Regions from separate parts of the Litoribacillus peritrichatus genome, predicted to be linked through region 3. Evidence: predicted binding sites of a transcription regulator. Region 3 holds the regulator's gene; each other region holds the start of a gene.
What was found. The regulator PhoB, encoded in region 3, activates phosphate uptake and scavenging genes when phosphate is short. The targets are predictions, from matches to a motif close to TGTCATANNNNTGTCANA.
Positions count from the first base shown of each region.

Region 1: ABD744_RS13000 (lipin/Ned1/Smp2 family protein) is a predicted target of PhoB. The motif match lies at 4,788-4,805, and genes of this name have one in related genera.
Region 2: phnW (2-aminoethylphosphonate--pyruvate transaminase) is a predicted target of PhoB. The motif match lies at 1,877-1,894, and genes of this name have one in related genera.

Region 1 is NZ_BAABBN010000007.1:745,891-752,128, reverse strand. Features, by position in the region: gene ABD744_RS13015 (ImpA family metalloprotease) at 1-1,363, opposite strand, end outside; gene ABD744_RS13010 (DUF1329 domain-containing protein) at 1,549-2,880, opposite strand; gene thpR (RNA 2',3'-cyclic phosphodiesterase) at 2,993-3,550, opposite strand; gene ABD744_RS13000 (lipin/Ned1/Smp2 family protein) at 3,689-4,684, opposite strand; gene ABD744_RS12995 (NADPH-dependent FMN reductase) at 4,949-5,518, opposite strand; gene ABD744_RS12990 (LysR family transcriptional regulator) at 5,624-6,238, shown strand, end outside.
Region 2 is NZ_BAABBN010000004.1:911,692-917,929, reverse strand. Features, by position in the region: gene phnX (phosphonoacetaldehyde hydrolase) at 1-541, opposite strand, end outside; gene phnW (2-aminoethylphosphonate--pyruvate transaminase) at 602-1,774, opposite strand; gene ABD744_RS05385 (TIGR03364 family FAD-dependent oxidoreductase) at 1,977-3,110, shown strand; gene ABD744_RS05380 (UTRA domain-containing protein) at 3,233-3,943, shown strand; gene ABD744_RS05375 (putative 2-aminoethylphosphonate ABC transporter substrate-binding protein) at 4,289-5,350, shown strand; gene ABD744_RS05370 (ABC transporter ATP-binding protein) at 5,394-6,238, shown strand, end outside.
Region 3 is NZ_BAABBN010000017.1:100,214-106,451, reverse strand. Features, by position in the region: gene ABD744_RS21955 (NAD(P)/FAD-dependent oxidoreductase) at 73-1,230, opposite strand; gene ABD744_RS21950 (rubredoxin) at 1,363-1,530, opposite strand; gene ABD744_RS21945 (chorismate--pyruvate lyase family protein) at 1,756-2,277, shown strand; gene ubiA (4-hydroxybenzoate octaprenyltransferase) at 2,331-3,206, shown strand; gene phoB (phosphate regulon transcriptional regulator PhoB) at 3,316-4,011, shown strand; gene phoR (phosphate regulon sensor histidine kinase PhoR) at 4,116-5,423, shown strand; gene ABD744_RS21925 (endonuclease/exonuclease/phosphatase family protein) at 5,392-6,238, opposite strand, start outside.

The sequences.
Region 1 (6,238 bases), on a different contig from region 3:
CATTGCCAGGTGTGATGTGGCTGAAATCCGTTCGGCTGAAGTTACCCAGATCGGCCTGAACCGGATTCACCAACCGAGAGTTATACACCGTAAAATCTGCCACCATCGCTCGCGACCAATCATTAATGTTGGCGGTTTCTTTGGCCATTGGCAAAGAGACACCCGCACGAAGTCGATCGCCTAACAAAGCCATCAATTTGAGCATGGTGTTGTTGTCACTGCTAAAAATGTTGGTATTGGTCGAATCCAGTAAGTTGAACTGATTACGGATCAGCGCTAAAGGCTCAGCCAACTCAGCGGCATAACGTGCATCATTATCACAATCGCTTTCAGAACAATTTGGCAGGTCGTAACTGAAACTGCCATCACGCAGGCGAGCGACTAAATCACGAGCCACCAAGTTCAGGCTACTGATCGCCACTTGCTCATCAAACATTTCCGTGTAATTGGTCCACACGGCGTGTCGATCCTGATCACCGACAAAAAAGTTACCTGGGCTGCCAGGCGATTGCATGTAATAACCCAGGAACTCAAGAATCGGATCAGTATAAGCCGATGTATTCCAGGTATGTACGTGGGTATAAATCACTGCCACATCCTGCGCTGCCGCCGCAGGTAATGCCGTATTCACCAAGGCATCGGCTTCAGAAGGGCTGGCATTGGAGGCTACCACCAACAAGTCGGTGGACGCATCCACACAGCTATTAATCGCAGTTTCGTCATTACAATGCGTAATCGTAACGTCTGCAGTTTGTGCAGCAAACCAGTCCCGTATTCCATTGAACTGACCCGTCGTCACGTTCGCGACCTTGATACTCACGCGGTTATTGGCATCAGACAAGTCCGACCTGATCAGCCATGAAACCAAATTAACCAAGGTTGGGCTGTAGCTTTCCAGCTCTTCACCTGTGCGCGCTCTATCGAAAATATTAGTGCCAAAGGCCGCATTACGCTGGTCACTTATCTCACCATACGTTGCGTGAATCCGTCCTCCGTTACCAATCACCAATGGGTTATTAAACTCGCTCGCCCACCCTTCAATGGAGACAAACTGAGACCAGTTGGTAATTGGATAATTGATCGACAAATTACCATAAAAGGTTTCTAAATCGGTCTTATAACTTGTCTCATATTCATCGGCGATACGAATGACTTCATTGTAAGCAAGGTTGGTATCAGCAGGCATGTCCGCTACATTGCCACTGGCCAGCGCAGCCGCCATCGGATTGATGGTTTCTCCGCCACCTTCGCCGCCGGGGTTGGACGGCTGAATCACGGTCACATCGCCACTGCTGGAACCGCCACCGCCGCCTCCACAGGCAACAAGAAAAAAGCTGAGAAATAAAACCAATGAGTAGTGCATATCGTTCGCTTGTCTCGTAAGTTAAAAAGACAAGCAGACTAAAGAGCGCTTTATCGGCACACAACGCCTTTCACTAAAAAGGCGGTACGCCGTCACAAAACTAAGCATAATAGCTTAGTTTTTGTTAACTCGATTATTACAGAATGTATCTATAATGGGATCGCAACCCAGCCGGAACAAGAAGGTTATTTCCGGCCTAATCGCCTTAACACACTGGGCTTAAACTTGGACTTTTTAGCCACCGAATCCTGGGTTTTAATGGCGCGTCCCTCTTTTATTAACAGCCCTTGGACGTAATACGCCTCTTCTGTTAAATCGTGAAAAACGTCTGCCACTTTATACACCCCGGGTAACTCATGATAGAACTTGGAATAAGAAGTGCTGACTCGCCATAAACGCCCCTCCTGATCGTAGTTTTCAGCCATTAAAGCCAACCAGCTGTCTTCGTCCAGATACAACACCCGCCTCTGATACGGATGCGATTTGCCCTCGTTTAATACACCCTCGACCACCCAGACCCGATGTTTTTCATAGCGAAGCATGTCTGGGTTTGGATGATAAGGCGTCAGCAAGGTATCTTGACTGCTTTCGAACTCAGCAAGCGACTGATACAAACGCTCATTATTGTAAGGAACAATCAACGCTTGCTTACCCACCAGCCGCCACTGGTAGTGATCCACCGAACCGCTGTACAAATCAAATTCATCCGCAAGGCGGATGCCCTCGGCACTGGGCAAAGGCGAATCGTATTTTATACTGGGCGCCCGCATTACCCGGCGCTGACCAGCCACATACGACCAGGCTTCTCGCGAAACGACAGACGTATTGACCGGTTCATGAACCAGTAACGCACTGCCGGACAACCTTGAAGGCGACGTCACCGTAGACAACAAGTACATCAGCATTTGATCTTCATCCGACGGGCCTCGTGTTTTCTGGTAATAGCCCACTGAATATTTGATGTTGCTGGTGATTACCCCCGACTGCCGGTCTTTGCGAACCACGACCTCCCAGGTATTGGACTCAAGCTGAACGCCCTTAAACGCCAGCAAGTGGTTCCATACGGCCTGATGGCCATTTTTCGGGTCTGGAAAAGGAATGCCGGGAAACGCCTGAACCACACTGTTGCCGTCATTCGCCAAAGTGGCCGAGGCTTTATTCTTCTCTATCGCTTGGTACACCCAGTCCGGGTAATAAGCCGGTCGATGGCTTTGATACACAGGCACTTTCATGGAGGCCGGGTACTTTTCCAATAACGATTGAAGCCCGTCCGGTATTGACGAACGATGCTCATCCAGGTTTGAAGCATCAACCGTATAAAGCGGTTGTTTGTTCAGCAGCTCTGGGCCGAAGGTGTGCTTGTTATCCTGTCCGCCCTGCCACGCTGGAATGAAGCCATCCGCACTCCCTGAATACTCCGCGCCATAAGGGGTTTTCATCTCGTCGGCATGAGCTAAACCAACCACAGATAACATGAAGACACACGAACCCAGCAGCCTTTTGTAATTTTTCTTCACTTTCCTCTCCCAGATAGAATGCTTACCTCATTCTATTTATTCTTCAGAGAGGTAAATCCACCTAAGGATGGAGTTTTTGTTAGCGGCCTGCCCCGCCTTTCGGTGTTAACCTTTATTCTTTGATCAAAGAAAACCTTTCAACAACCCGATACTCCCTTCCACATTCAGACGCTTTACTTTCGAACAACACAAAATCCAACACCTCAAATTCAATCGGCTCAATAGTTTGAACATAGAAACGTTGAAGCAAATCGCGTTCTGCTTGATCTGGTTTCTTACGCCATCGGCCTCGGGCAAGCGTAATGTGCGGTTGATAATGTCGATCATCGATCGCCATGTTTAATTCGTTTAACACACCGGTTAGTTGACTGTGTAACAGTTTCAGAGATTCCGACAGGTTTGGGGATGCCCATAATACAGCGGGTTTGGATTTCGCGCCAAAGTAACCCAGCTCAGTCAGGTGCAGTTTAAATGTTGTAATTTCAAAGGATTTTAGTGAGTGTTCAACGGATTCAATAATCTGCTTAGGTTCCGCTTCGCCAATGTAGTGCAGCGTGATGTGCATTAGCTTCGGCAAAACAAGCCGAATGGAATTGGATTGCTCAGGTTGTAAGTCAGCCAAATAAGACTGCACGGAATGGGGAATTGAAATGCCGAGAAATAACTTCAAAGCACACCCCCTTAATTCAGTTAATGATCAGATATTCACTTACAGTGAGTCCTTTAATAAACGTAGCAGTCATTCACCTAATCAACACAAAAATGCCTGCATAAAGCAGGCATCTAATAAGCTCAAAATCGAACGTTATTACTGAGAACAACCACTGTGCGGAGTATCTTCAACCACCTCGGATAAGTGGCTCCAATACTCGCCGCCTTCGATGGGCTGAGATCCCATCTCACCGGCCTTATCACCCACCACATAAATTTCACTCAAAGGCACTCCCGCATTGGCGAACCCTTCAATGTCCGTGGTAGCGTTGCCATAAGCACGAACGATTTCCATGCCCGCTTCCTGCACTTCCTGCAGAACTGCGGTCTTATATTCTGCGGTTTTAAACAAGCCGGTTTCATTACTCAGCGTGGTTCTTAACGTTGCTTCCGGCACGCCCAAGTGATCCGACAACCAATGACGAGAACCTTTCGCATACCAGTAGGTACGAGCTGTGACAAACAAGGGATGATAACCTTTGGCCACGTAACTGTTCACCAATTCCGCCGCGCCACCGCGTGCGTCGGCCGCTTCAATGCCGGTGTAATCCAGAATCTGCTCCAGGTCATCGGTGGTTAAGGTTTCATCGATATCAAACACCACTGCCTTGGCGCCTTGTTTCACCACCGTTATGTAGGAATTGGCTTCCGACAGATCACCAACCACCACCATTTTCACTTGGTAGTGCCCTTCTGTCAGGTCATCCACTTCCACGAAAATTTTGCCATCCGAGTTGGTCTTATACCGACCAACGTACTGCCAATCGTCCATACCGGAACCATACACGTAGGCTTTGACGTATTCGTATTCCAGGTCTTTATGCGCAACCGCCCCGTAATCAAATTTACCGGTCACAGTTGCTGTTTGCCCTTCGCCAATGATGGTGTCATGCCCCATATGAAACGGAATATCTTCAGATAACCATTTATTCCAGAAGAAACGAAAGCCTTGCTTGTCCGGTGCATGAAAGTAAGGCGCGTTATTCACTGAGTCAAAGTCAGTGCATTGCACAGCCGCATGAGATGAAACCGATGCCATGGACGCCGAAACGGCCATCACACCTGATGCTAACGTAGTCAGTAGTTTATTCATTTTTGTTCCTGATTTATTTTTATTCTGAACAGAGAGTTTGTATTGGTTACTCACGGCTCAGACACCACAAAGAGACGATATTGCCGGGAGATTATGAAAACCCTATGTCAGTTTTAAGACAGACAACAGGTTCGATATGGACACAAAAAATAGGTTTACTGAAAACGTCGCGATTTACAAATCAATGTCACAAAAAAACAAAAACCAAAACACGAACCACCGTGTTTTGGTTTAGCTTAAATCATGAGCAGATATCCTCAATCATCAGTCTTTTAGTTTTTGAATGGTGGACACCAACTCCTGAGACAACTGTTCAACTCTGGATGCCATGCTTTCATCCGTCAATTTACCGCTTTGATCAAACGCCTGATAAGAACTGCCCACGACTATTTGATTGCTTAGCACCAAGCTGCCCATGCCCACAAAAATATCCCGAACATGATTCAGACCCCGAATGCCGCCCAAACCGCCCGGAGAGGTTGATAGCAAAGCAACCGTAGTATCACGAAATGCCGGTTTTTGATCCGGTTCGGTGCGAGACACCCAATCCAAAGCATTTTTCAACACGCCACTGATGGAACCGTTGTACTCCGGGCTGGCAACCAATAAACCATCCGCATCACGGATTTTATCCTTCAACTGCTGCACACCTTCTGGGGTGTTGCTCTCCAGCTCTTCATTAAACAAAGGAATGTCAAAATCGGCCAGGTTAACCACTTCAACTTCTGAGCCTGCATACAAGGCCGCTTCTGCCGCTTGCTTCACCAAAACGGCATTGAATGAATCTTTACGTAAGCTGCCAGCGAAAGCGATGATTTTAGTTGCTTTAGTCATGATCGAATTCCTTTAATTTGTTCTGCTGTGTTGAGTTCGTTTTGTTTCGTTAAAAACATATTAACCAAAGCAAATTTGCACTTATACGGAATATAAGCAAAACTAATGTGCATGAACGCACAGATAGAACAATGGGACGACATTCGGATCGCCTACACCGTAGCCAAGCTGGGCACCTTATCCGCTGCAGCAGAAGCATTGGACATCCACCACTCCACCGTCCTTCGCCGTATTAACGGGCTTGAAGCCAAACTCAATACCCGGCTGTTCTTCCGACATGCCCGAGGCTATGAACCCACAGAAGCGGGCAATGCTCTCTTGCAGGTTGCGACCAACATTCATCAACAACTGGATACCTTATCCGGACGATTGGTAGGCAGCGACCAGCAAGTAGAAGGGGCACTGATGATCACCACCGTCAACAGTGTCATGGCGTTATTCACCCCATGGTTTGCCGAATTTCAGCAACTCTATCCCAGTATTCGTCTGGAAGTTTCCCTGGATAGCCGAAGACTCAGACTCGATTACGGTGAAGCGCACATTGCCATTCGTCCAGGCGCTCAGCCCTCTGAACCCGACTACATTGCTCAGAAGTTAATGTCCATGCCATCTGGTCTATACGCCAGTGACCAATACATTACCCGGTATGGGCTGCCGGCCAGCGTCGATGAAATGGTGACACACCACCGATTTATCTCCGGCGATCCGAAAAAGCCAATT
Region 2 (6,238 bases), on a different contig from region 3:
TCACCGCTTGAGACATATAGGGGTAAGGTCTGCCTTTGGACACTTCGGTTGCACACACATTTGCATCTGCCACGTACCCATATTCCCTGGCCACTTCCGCCAAGGCCTGATACATTTCAGTGCTGTAGCCGGTATTCCCGCCCAATTTAATGCCCTGCTCTCTTAATGTTTGAGCCGATACCAACCAACCAGGAATTAAAGCGCTGTTGGCTCGGATGGATTCAATTTGCATGGGTAAAAACTCATGGTACAGCGCCTGAACATCCTCTTCTGTTGACGCCCTACCCTTTGATGCCTGCCATTGTTTCTGAATAGCAGGCATCGCTAACATGCGGCGAATGTGTTCACTCTTCTCTGTGCCCATGGGTTCCCGAGCTTCGGCTTCAGAAGCCGAAACACCGTGAGACTCAAACAGCGCCTGAAAGGCTCGAATCGGCGCAACGGAGCCAAAATCAACCGTAGTGCCAGCCCAATCGCAGATAACCGCTTTGACTGAACCGGAGTAAACTCGTTTGTATTGAAATGGGTGAACTTGATGCATAGGTTTCTCTTCAAATAATCAATGAATAAGTAATCAATAAGTGAGTAATAAAAAGGCAAGTTAAGCCGTTTCTAGCTGTTTATGTTCGAGCTGTTTTTGCTCTGACGAAGGCGCATTCCAATAACAATTCTGTTCAATGGCAGAAATCAAACGCGCCATGTCCTCAGGAAATACATGACCAATATTGCCAATGCGAAAACAATCCGCGTCTGAGACTTTGCCCGGATAAATCACAAAACCGGCTTCCTTCAAACGGGTATAAAAGCGCTTAAAGTCATAGTCACTGTGGGAAGGATTAAAGAACGTAGTAATAAATGGCGACTGCGCTTCGTCTTCAAGTAAGGTTTCAAAACCTAATGCGCGCATGCCTTCCACCAGCACATAATGATTGTTTGAATATCGCTGGTGCCTGGCCGCTACTCCGCCCTCTTGGGCTAATTCACTCAACGCCTGATCGAAGGCCCGCACGGTGTGCGTCGGGGAAGTAAAACGCCATTTGCCATTGCCTTGTTCCATCCCTTGCCATTGGCCAAATAAATCCAAAGATACGGAGCGCGCCACCCCTTCACAGGCTGCAAGCTTGGTTTTATTCGCGATAATAAAACCAAAGCCCGGGACGCCCTGAATGCACTTGTTGGCGCTGCTGATCAGATAATCGATACCGAGCGAGGCAACATCTATACGAACCCCCCCAAAACTGGACATGGCATCCACAATAAACTCGCACTGATGGCGTTTCACTATGGGTGCAATGCGCTCTAGCGGGTTCAAGCGGCCTGTTGTGGTTTCACAATGCACCACAGCCACATGGGTAAATTCTTGGTGCACGGCCAGAAATGCATCCAGTTCCGGCAAATCAATCGCACCTGATTCTCCAAAGTCCCAAACGTACGAGTCTATATTTAAAACCCCCGCCATCTGACCAATGCGTTGGCCATAATGACCGTTCGCTAACACCAACAATTTTCCATCAGTCGGAATCACTGAACCAATCACCGACTCCACCGAGGCCGAACCGCTGCCCTGCATTAATACTGACGTATATTGATCAAAACATTCCGGGTGCTCTGGCAGCGCCAGATCAACCAAACGAGAGCGAATGCTTTGCACCAACGCATTATATTCATCATCCCAGGTACACCAATCTTTCATCATTGCCTGACGCACCGTCGGGCTGGTGGAAAGCGGTCCGGGGGTAAGTAACAAGTAAGGGTTATCCGATAGCTGATTCACAAGAACTCCTAAGTTCATCCTTAAAGCACAATTATCTGGTATATACCAATTTTCTGCATAGTATTGATTTCAACCCAGAGAGGTCAATAGCTACCAGTAAAGTTTCATTAAACTGCAACAAAAAGAAATTATTATCTGGTATATACCAAAGTCAATAATTGTAACCAACTATTGAAATCTCTTTATTTAGCAGGATAAAACTATGTTTGACTTAATCATTGTGGGTGGCGGTATCGCGGGTTTAGCGTTCGCCCTTAAAGGTTGTGAAGCAGGAAAAAAAGTACTCATTATTGAAAAAAATGAAGGCCCGAATGAAGCCTCCATTCGCAACTTCGGCATGGTACTTCCCTTAGGAATGCCAAAAGGATCAGCGCTTAACCGGGCAATGAAAAGCAAAGAGGTATGGAAGCATTACGCCAAGAAAGCCAAGTTCTGGGCCAATGAGTGCGGCATGCTTATGGTGGCCCACCACGACGATGAAATGGCAGCCATGGAGGAATTCCACACAGACATCAGCTTGCCGCCTTATCAAACGCGACTGCTCAATGCAGAACAAGCAAAGGTGCTCTCGCCCGGTGTAAACCCAAAAGGACTCAGAGGCGCACTCTTTAGTCAGACGGATGTACTGATCAACCCACAACAGGCATTAACCCAACTGACCCAATACCTTTATGGCTTTGAAAACAGCCAACTGCAATACAACACCCTGGTTTCACACTTTGAAAGCAACGACAAAGGCGTCAAGGTAGTAACCAACAAGGGTGTGTTTGAAGGAAGACAAGTCGTCTGCTGTCCCGGCCATCAATTTGCTTCTTTATTTGACCTTGAAGCCGATCAAGCGCCAACAGTATGTAAACTGCAGATGGTACGAACCTTAAAACAAACACAAAACTGGGCCTTTGGCCCTATGATGTCGACGGGTTTATCCATGCTCCACTACCCCGCCTTCGATCAAGTCAAAAGTTTGCAGGCAGTGAGAAACCGTGTTGAACAAGATCACCCAGAGCTGATTCAATATGGCATCCACCTGTTAGCCGCCCAGCATCAAACCGGTGAAATTACCCTCGGAGATTCCCATGAATATGGCAACACCCCCTCTCCCTTCATTAACCAGCGAATCAATCAGCTCATTTTAGAGTACGCCCAAAAAGTCATGACCTTGCCATCCTGGGAGCTAAAAGAGCAGTGGATTGGCATCTACAGCAAAGCCAAAACAGATCACGTGTATTGGGAACAACCACAAGACAATCTGTTCTTAATTACCGGTCTTGGAGGAACGGGCATGAGCACCAGTTTTGCCATTGCAGAAGAGTGGTTCAAAGAACACCAGCATTAAGTAAACCAAAAATCACCGCTGGCTTCCTGCACGAAGTTCGTAAAAATGCTATGGTTTGCACCGGCGCGGATCGAAGTTACAAACGCATCTGCGCTACTTTTTTAATTTCACAATGAAACCTTATGTCTCAACCACAGTATAAAACAATCGTCGACCATATAAAAAATCAAATCGACGTGGGCACCCTAACCGTACAAGACAAGTTGCCTTCAGAACGGCAACTCAGCGACCAGTTCGATGCATCCCGGATCACAGCACGCGAAGCATTACTGCAACTGGAAAAAGAAGGCATTATCTACCGGCTAAACCGCCGAGGCTGGTTCGTTTCACCAACGCGTTTAACGTATGACCCGACATCCCCGGCGACATTCAACGAAATCATCAAGCAACAACAAAGAACAGGAACAACCACGCCACTGAGTACAGAGCTCAGCGAAGCGCCCAGCGAAGTCGCCCAGGTCATGGGGTTATCGGAAGGTTCGCCAGTCTACCTCATTCGCCGTTTGCGTTGTGTCGATGAACGCCCCATCCTGCTTGAACACATTTATGTGGATGCCAACCTTTGCCCTGGCTTACTGAAACACGACTTCAGCCAATCACTCACAGGGATATTCAAAGAACACTATCAAAAAGGCGTCACCCGCACGGACGTGACCATGTACCCCACATCCCTCGACGCAGAAGATGCAAGCTCACTGCACGTTTCTCCCGGCAGCCCTTGTCTTGAAATTCGCCGCTGCCGATTTACAGAAGAAAATCAGGTACTGGAATACGATCTGGAGTTTTGGCGACACGACGCAGTGGAATTAAAGTTATCGTTCGAACACCAATAGCCATTCCACTCAAAACCGTACCATCAGACCGAGCCTGACCCCTTAGGCTCGGAATCTTTTCTGCCTTCTTTCTTACAATCCATCAGACGTTCAATCATTCAATCTTTTTAAACCATGCCACTAAAAAACACGCGTCCAAATTTCTGACGCAGAGCTCGGTCTCTGCTGTTAGAAAATAACTTTACACTTCTTTAATCTGGTTTATACCAGATTAACAATATTGACATAAAACTGTCTTATTTCCCTGTTAGCTTAGTCACATCTGGTACAAACCAGGACTTTATAATTACCCAGAATTTACTTTGAAGATAACCAAAAATCGATCAGGATGAAGAAACTATGAGCATGAGCACTCAACTAAAAACACTCTGTGCTGCCGCAGTGGCCAGTTCTACCCTATTGTTAGCAGGTTGCGGGAACGACACGGCCGAGCTGGGTGTATCAGATAAAAAAGTAACGGAATTGACGGTTTACACCGCCCTTGAAGCAGACCTTCTAAAAGCATACGGCGACGCCTTCAGCCAGGATCACCCGGACATTAAGATCAACTGGGTACGTGACTCAACAGGGACGATCACCGCCAAACTGCTTGCAGAAAAAGCGAACCCTCATGCCGACGTCGTTTGGGGCTTAGCCGGAACCAGCCTACTGAAAATGAAAAATGAAGGCATGCTGGAATCGTACAAACCCGAAAACGTAGAAAAACTCGATGCCAAATTCCGCGACAACAGCGAAAATCCGGCATGGGTAGGTATGGATGCTTGGGTAGGCGCCATCTGCTTCAACACCGAAGAAGCCAAAAAGCATAACCTGAGCAAGCCCACTTCTTGGGAAGATCTGACCAAGCCAGAGTACAAAGGCCACGTCATCATGCCAAACCCAAACTCATCCGGCACGGGCTTCCTGGACGTATCCAGCTGGTTACAAACGTTTGGCGAAGACAAAGGTTGGGACTACATGGACAACCTGCACACCAACATCAGCCGTTACACACACTCTGGCTCTAAACCCTGTAAGTTAGCTGCTTCCGGTGAAACCGCCATCGGTATTTCTTTCGCTTACCGTGGAGCAAAACTGATTGAAAAAGGAGCGCCGCTGGAGTTAGTCATCCCTACTGAAGGCATTGGCTGGGAAATTGAAGCGACTGCGATCCTAAACACAACCGACAACATGGACGCAGCTAAAACACTGGTTGATTGGTCTGTCACAGAAAAAGCCAACAAATTATACAACCAAGGCTATGCCGTTGTTGCTTACCCTGGCGTTGCTAAACCCGTCAAGCATTTCCCGGCAGCCGTTGCCGACAAAATGATTAACAACGACTTTGAGTGGGCCGCGAAAAACCGCGATCAGATTTTGGAAGAATGGCAAAAGCGCTACGACGGCAAGTCTGACCCAAAGAGTTAACTCGCTTTTTACTTTAAAGCTATCTGCTGAAACGTGAGGCCGGATGAACACACAGTTAGATGACAAAATGCGCGGGCAAGCTGTCATCAAATCGTCATCCGGCTGTCACACAATTAATTATCCAAGCGCCAAACACTCGTATAACACGCATACAACATTCAGGGATCTTATGACCAATACAACGACCCAAGCCAACAGCGTTGAACTTAAATCCGTCCATAAATATTACGATCAGTTTCATGCCCTGAAAGACATCAACCTGACCATTCGAGAAGGCGAATTCGTCAGCTTTTTAGGCCCTTCCGGTTGTGGCAAAACCACGCTGTTAAGAACCATTGCCGGCCTGGAAAACTGCACTGACGGCACCATCCTATTGGCGGGTGAAGAAGTCAGTCACAAACCGGCGCGCCAACGTGATTTTGGCATTGTGTTTCAATCTTACGCCCTGTTTCCTAACCTGACGGTGGCCGAAAATGTGGGTTATGCGCTTAAATCTCAGAAAAAACCCAAGCAACAGATCAAAGCACGCGTCAGCGAATTAATTGAACTGGTTGGGCTGAACGGGATGGCTGAGCGCTTCCCGGCTCAGCTGTCTGGTGGCCAACAGCAACGGGTAGCTTTAGCTCGGGCACTAGCGCCTAACCCGAAGCTGCTGTTACTCGATGAACCGCTTTCCGCTTTGGATGCCAAAGTGCGCCACAATCTTCGCGCCGAATTAAAAGCCCTGCAAAAAAAGACGGGCATCACCACCATTATGGTGACTCATGATCAAGAAGAGGCCCTGGCGATTTCGGACCGCATCGCAGTGCTGAATCACGGCGAGATTGAACAAATCGGAACACCGGATGAAATCTACACCCACCCAAGTACCGATTTTGTTGCTGAATT
Region 3 (6,238 bases):
ATTGATGACAAAAAAAGGGAGCTCTTTCACAAGATCTCCCTTTTTTTAATGAGCAAAACTCAGAAATACGACTTACGTCAAAAGCGGTGGCAATGCCTTGGACAAAGCCAGTTTATCCACAACTTTCGCGCCCGTCAGCACAAACCCTTTCAGTTGGCCTTCCGCGTCTTTGAACAAGCAACTCAGATCCTGGCCTTCGCCTTCGATCTGCCATTCGCCATTCTGATCTGCAGGGGCAGCAATTACCGTCGGACAAGCCGGGGTTTTAACCACAACCGGCATCGCGCCGTATTGCACCTCGGTCGGGGTGCCTGTCAACGTTTTTGCAAGCGCACGAGCGGAACTCATCAAAGGTAAGACGTACAGCAACACCAGACCGTCAACTTCGGCACAATCGCCCAGCGCATATACATCCGGCACCGACGTCTGCAACAAGCGATCCACCGAGATGCCTTTCTGATGGGCAAGACCGGCTTTACTGGCCAGTTCCACGTTTGGTGTTAAACCCACCGCTGAAATGACCAAGTCCGTTTCGATTTCCTCACCATTGGACAAACACAGCTTCACGCCGTCGTCCTGCTTCACCACTCGGTGCGCTAATGCGCCCAAGTGGAAACGAACGCCAATCTCTTCCAACCCGGCCTGAACCACCTTGGCTGGCGTTTCCGGCAACATCGACGGCAATACCGTCTGGCTCGGGGCGATCACATCCACTTCATAACCACCGTTACGAAGGTCATTGGCAAATTCACAACCAATCAAACCGGCACCGACAATGGCAACGCGTTGCTTACCAATTGCGGCCTGTCGAAAACGGTCGTAATCTTCGAGATCATTGATGGAGTACACCTGATCCGTACCATCACCTTCCAGCGGAGCTTTGTGGGTCTTAGCACCAACCGCCAGGATCAACTTACTGTACGCCAGCGTTTCATCCCCTAATTGAAGGGTATGTGCTTCCGTATCAATGCCGGTAACCGTTGCTTTGGTACGAATAGACGCCTTCAGCTGTGTTGCCATGTCACCCGCATTTGCCAACGCCAATGCCGCCGCTGTTTTATCTTTAGTAAAACCAGCCGACAACATCGGCTTAGAATACTGACGACCATCGTCATGCGTGATGATGAGCAACGGCGTTTCTGAATCTAATTTTCGGAATTCCTTGGCCAGGTTGTAACCCGCCAGTCCAGAACCCAAAATTACGATTGGTTTGTCTGTATTATCTGTCATTCAGTATCCCTTAGATTATTATCTCTACGTCCCATCGCCATTTTGTTTGGTCAATAGGGGGTACATAAAAAAGCAAGGACACATTGCGCTTTTGGCGACTATCCGTTGTGTCTGAGATTCCGCTAAGGATGGCTACGATATCTCAATCATTTCGAAATCTTCTTTACCGACTCCGCAATCTGGACATTCCCAATCGTCCGGTACATCTTCCCATCGGGTGCCAGGTGTTATCCCTTCTTCCGGATACCCCAGCGCCTCGTCGTAAACCCAACCACACACGACACATTGCCATTTTTTCATGGTACGTCCTCAAACTTATGTTGTTTTTTATCTGTTTATCTGAGAGCCTGTGCCAATTTCCTGAGTGCAAGCTGAGTAAACGCTCGGCAATATATCACTAGAAATTGGTATACGCATTCTAAATTATTAACTATTGTTAGACAATCCTACAATATACCGCCAGCTTCAACAGGCATTTCAGACCGACCAACCGTCACCTGAATCGTCGTAAATTCAGACAGGCCAATGAAAAAGAACTTACCTCATATACACCGTTGGACATCAGCCTATAAGAAATATTCCCCGATCTTATCCGTCGAGCAAAAAAACTGGTTGCTGGATCGCGGCTCGCTGACGCGTCGATTGATGGGCTGTAGCCAACACAGTTTCCGGGTAAATGTGGTATGTGAAGGCGTAGCCAGGATGCTCCAGCACGAGAAACAAGTGTTGAACAACCCATCCGATTGCGGCTGGGTTCGTGAAGTGGAATTAATCGTCGATGGCCAGGTCTGGGTATTTGCACGCAGCGTTGTGCCTTTATCCACACTCACAGGGCCAGACCTGAAGTTAAGATATCTGGGCAATAAACCCCTTGGCCACTTTTTATTCAGTAGCCCCCGATATCAGCGCAGTCAGTTTCAAATAGGCCGGATACTCAATTCTGATAAAGAACTTCTGTGGGGACGAAGATCCATTTTTACCTGTTCACACAGCCATAAATCCTTATTGGTCAGTGAAACCTTCCTGCCCGTTGTGTTTTCCGGTTAATCCTCCTAGTATTCAGGCTTCAACATGGAGCCAACCGAAAGATAACGGAAATCATGCCAAAACTCAGTGCCCACATAAAACAACAGCTTCCGGATTACACCCGCTTAATGCGTCTTGATAAACCCATCGGCATTTTATTGCTGTTATGGCCGACGCTATGGGCATTATGGGTTGCCGCTGACGGCTTCCCCCAGCTGAGTAATCTGGTCATTTTTGTTTTGGGTGTGGTGTTGATGCGATCGGCCGGCTGTGTAATCAACGATTACGCCGACCGGGATTTTGACCTTCATGTACGACGAACCAAAGAGCGGCCGTTGACGTCTGGCCGGGTGACCGCCAAAGAAGCACTCTGTTTATTCGGTGCGCTGGTGTTTATTTCTTTTATTCTGGTGCTGTTCACCAATAAAGAAACCATTTATATGTCATTTGGCGCAGTGTTTCTGGCGTCCCTTTATCCGTTCATGAAACGCTTTACCTACTTTCCACAGGTATTTTTAGGGGCCGCTTTTGGCTGGGCCGTACCGATGGCATTCACCGCAGAAACCGGCACCGTGATTGAAGAAACCTGGTTACTTTATATAGCTACATTACTTTGGACGATTGCTTACGACACGCAATACGCCATGGTGGACCGGGAAGACGACCTAAAAGTCGGCATTAAATCCACGGCCATTTTGTTTGGCGAAATGGACAATATCGCCATCATCAGTCTTCAGGTACTGACGATGATCACCTTGCTGCTGATGGGGCAACAGCTCTCAGCCGGGGTCGCTTATTACCTAGGTTTGGCAGTCGCCGCCGGCTTATTTGGTTACCAGTATGTCCTTACCCAACACCGCAACCCGGACATGTGTTTTAAAGCATTTCTGAACAACCACTGGGTAGGCACTGCAGTCTTCAGTGGCATTCTGGTGGATTCCTTTTTTTAGCAAATCCGCCTCTGTCACACGCAGACGGTCGAAAACCTGTCATACTTTTGTAACAAAAGTGTCTTCTAATAAGACTGTCTTTTAACAACCACACTAACAGGCAAAAGTGATGGCGGGAAAAAAAGTTCTTATTGTTGATGATGAAGCGCCTATCCGTGAAATGATCATGGTCGCTCTGGAAATGGCAGGTTATGACTGTCTGGAAGCAGAGCATACGCAGGAAGCCCACTCAATCATCGTAGATCAGCAACCGGATTTAATTTTATTAGACTGGATGCTACCAGGTGCGTCAGGGATTGAATTTGCACGTCGCCTTAAGAAAGATGAGCTGACAGCAGATGTACCTATCATCATGCTGACCGCAAAAAGCGAAGAGGACAATAAAATTCAGGGCCTTGAAGCGGGTGCGGACGATTACATCACCAAACCGTTTTCTCCAAGAGAATTGGTGGCTCGTCTCAAAGCGGTCTTGCGTCGAACCACCCCACAGGGCATTGAAGAAACCATCGAGGTCAATGGCCTTGAGCTGAACCCGGTTTCCCATCGCATCATCGCCAATGGTGATGCTGTGGATATGGGGCCAACCGAGTTCCGACTGCTGCAGTTTTTCATGACTCATCAGGAGCGCGCCTATTCCAGAAGCCAACTGCTGGATCATGTCTGGGGTGGCAACGTTTATGTCGAAGAGCGTACGGTGGATGTTCACATTCGTCGCTTACGTAAAGCGCTGACTGAAACCGGTCATGATAATTTGATCCAAACCGTTCGTGGCACAGGTTATCGCTTTTCCACAAATGCGGCATAGAGTAAGCTGTTGCAGCATGACCTCATTCAGAAACGCAGCCTTTGAGGCTGCGTTTCTGATATGAATCCCTGTATTTTATTATCTTGCCTAGGTAAGGAAGCTGAGTGTTAAGTAATTGGTACATTGAATTACAGCGCGTGACCTTATTGGTGCTGGCCACCACCCTCATTGGTTATTTATTCGGTTATCCCGTCGTGGGCCTGATTCTCGGCCTGATCGCTTACGTGGTCTGGACCATACGCCAAATGTCACGGCTTGAATCCTGGCTGCAACATCAGGAACTCGACAAGTTACCGTTAAGTGAAGGTCTGTGGGGAAGATTATTTGACTCCATTTACCGTCAGGAGCGTGATCACCAAACGGCCAAACGCAAACTTCAGACCATCATCAACCGAATACAACAATCCACTTCTGCGCTGCAGGACGCCGTCATCATGGTCGAAAGCGATGGCACTTTGGAGTGGTGGAACCGCTCAACCGAAGCCTTATTAGGCTTCAGAACACCGGTGGACGGTGGTCAGCACATCACCAACCTGATCCGCGACCCGGACTTTGTGGAATACTTCGAACTCGGTGATTACACCACGCCGTTAACGCTCAACAGCCCGATCAATCAAAGCGTTGCCCTGGAAATGACCATCACCCCATTTGGGAACGATGAACGCCTGATTACCGCGCGGGACATCACTCACATTGAACACCTGGAACGCATGCGCAAAGATTTCGTGGCTAACGTCAGTCATGAATTAAAAACCCCGCTGACGGTGTTAATCGGCTACCTTGAAACGCTGATTGATTACTCGGACGAAAGCGACAACCGCTGGTTACGCATCTACCATCAGATGCAGTCCCAGGCCGTTCGGATGCAAGATCTGGTGCATGATCTTCTAATTCTGACCCGTCTGGAAACCACCGAAATCAATGTGAAAGAGCAACCGGTGAACCTCAAGCAACTGCTGGAGCACTTAGCCGCAGAAGCCCGCTCTTTCAGCAACGGTCGCCATGAAATTCAGATTTCGGCGATCGATATTGAAATTGACGGCTGTTACGACGAACTGAGCAGCGCCTTCAGTAACCTGATCTTCAATGCGGTGAAATACACACCTGAAGGCGGCCGGGTAGACATCACCGGTTACCGCGACAAAACCAGTATCCGGGTGGATGTCATCGACAACGGCCCCGGCATCGATCAAAAACACATCCCACACCTGACCGAACGCTTCTACCGTGTGGATGCCAGCCGCAAATCAGACACCGGCGGTACGGGACTGGGATTAGCCATCACCAAACATATTCTGATGCGCCACAACGGCCACTTATTGATTGAAAGTAAATTAGGGTACGGCAGTAAATTCAGCTGTGAATTTCCGCTGTCAGTGCTTAGCTCTGGTTTGCCCGATCCGTCAAACTGACTCCGGAAGGCAAGCTGACATCAATGGCCACCGGCAGGTGATCTGAGATCGGATGATCCAAAACATCAATGGCGTGTGTTCTTAAATTAGGGCTGATCAGAATATGATCCAGCCCGCGCTGAGGCGCCCAGCTGGGAAAAGTGCTGATGCCATCGGTGGCTAGCGCCAGCGAGGTTTCTTTCAACGGGGAATCATCCAATAACCGCTCCGCATGGCAGTTCAAATCCCCCATCAACACCACATACTTGTACTTCTCGATCTGTTCTTTCACGTAGGCCAGCTGATTCATTTGTGCCCGTTGGGACAAAGACAAATGCATCATCACCACCAACAGCGGCTCATCGGTAGTGGTTTGATATTCAATGAACATGGCACCCCGGCCAGGAATCAATGAAGGCAAAACATGATTATTCACACTGGTTGGGATGATCCGGCTCAAAACACCATTGCCGTGTTGAGCCAGTAGCCCGAAATCACGATTCAGCTGCTGATGCCAAAACGAGAATTTGCCTTTTTCAGCCAGGTATTTCACCTGATTCACAAAACCGCTTCTCAGGCTCCCACCGTCGGCCTCCTGCAACGCCACCACATCAAAATGGGACAACACATCGGAGATTCGATCCATGTTATCAATGCGTTCAGAGTGGGGCAGGACGTGTTGCCAACTGCGGGTCAGATAATGAAGATAACGGCCAACGGAATTGCCGACCTGGATATTAAACGAGATCAACCGAACGTGTTCTAACCCATCATCTTCAATGATGGGCAGATACTTTTGAGCGGGGTATTCAATCGGGGCTTGAACTTCAGACCGA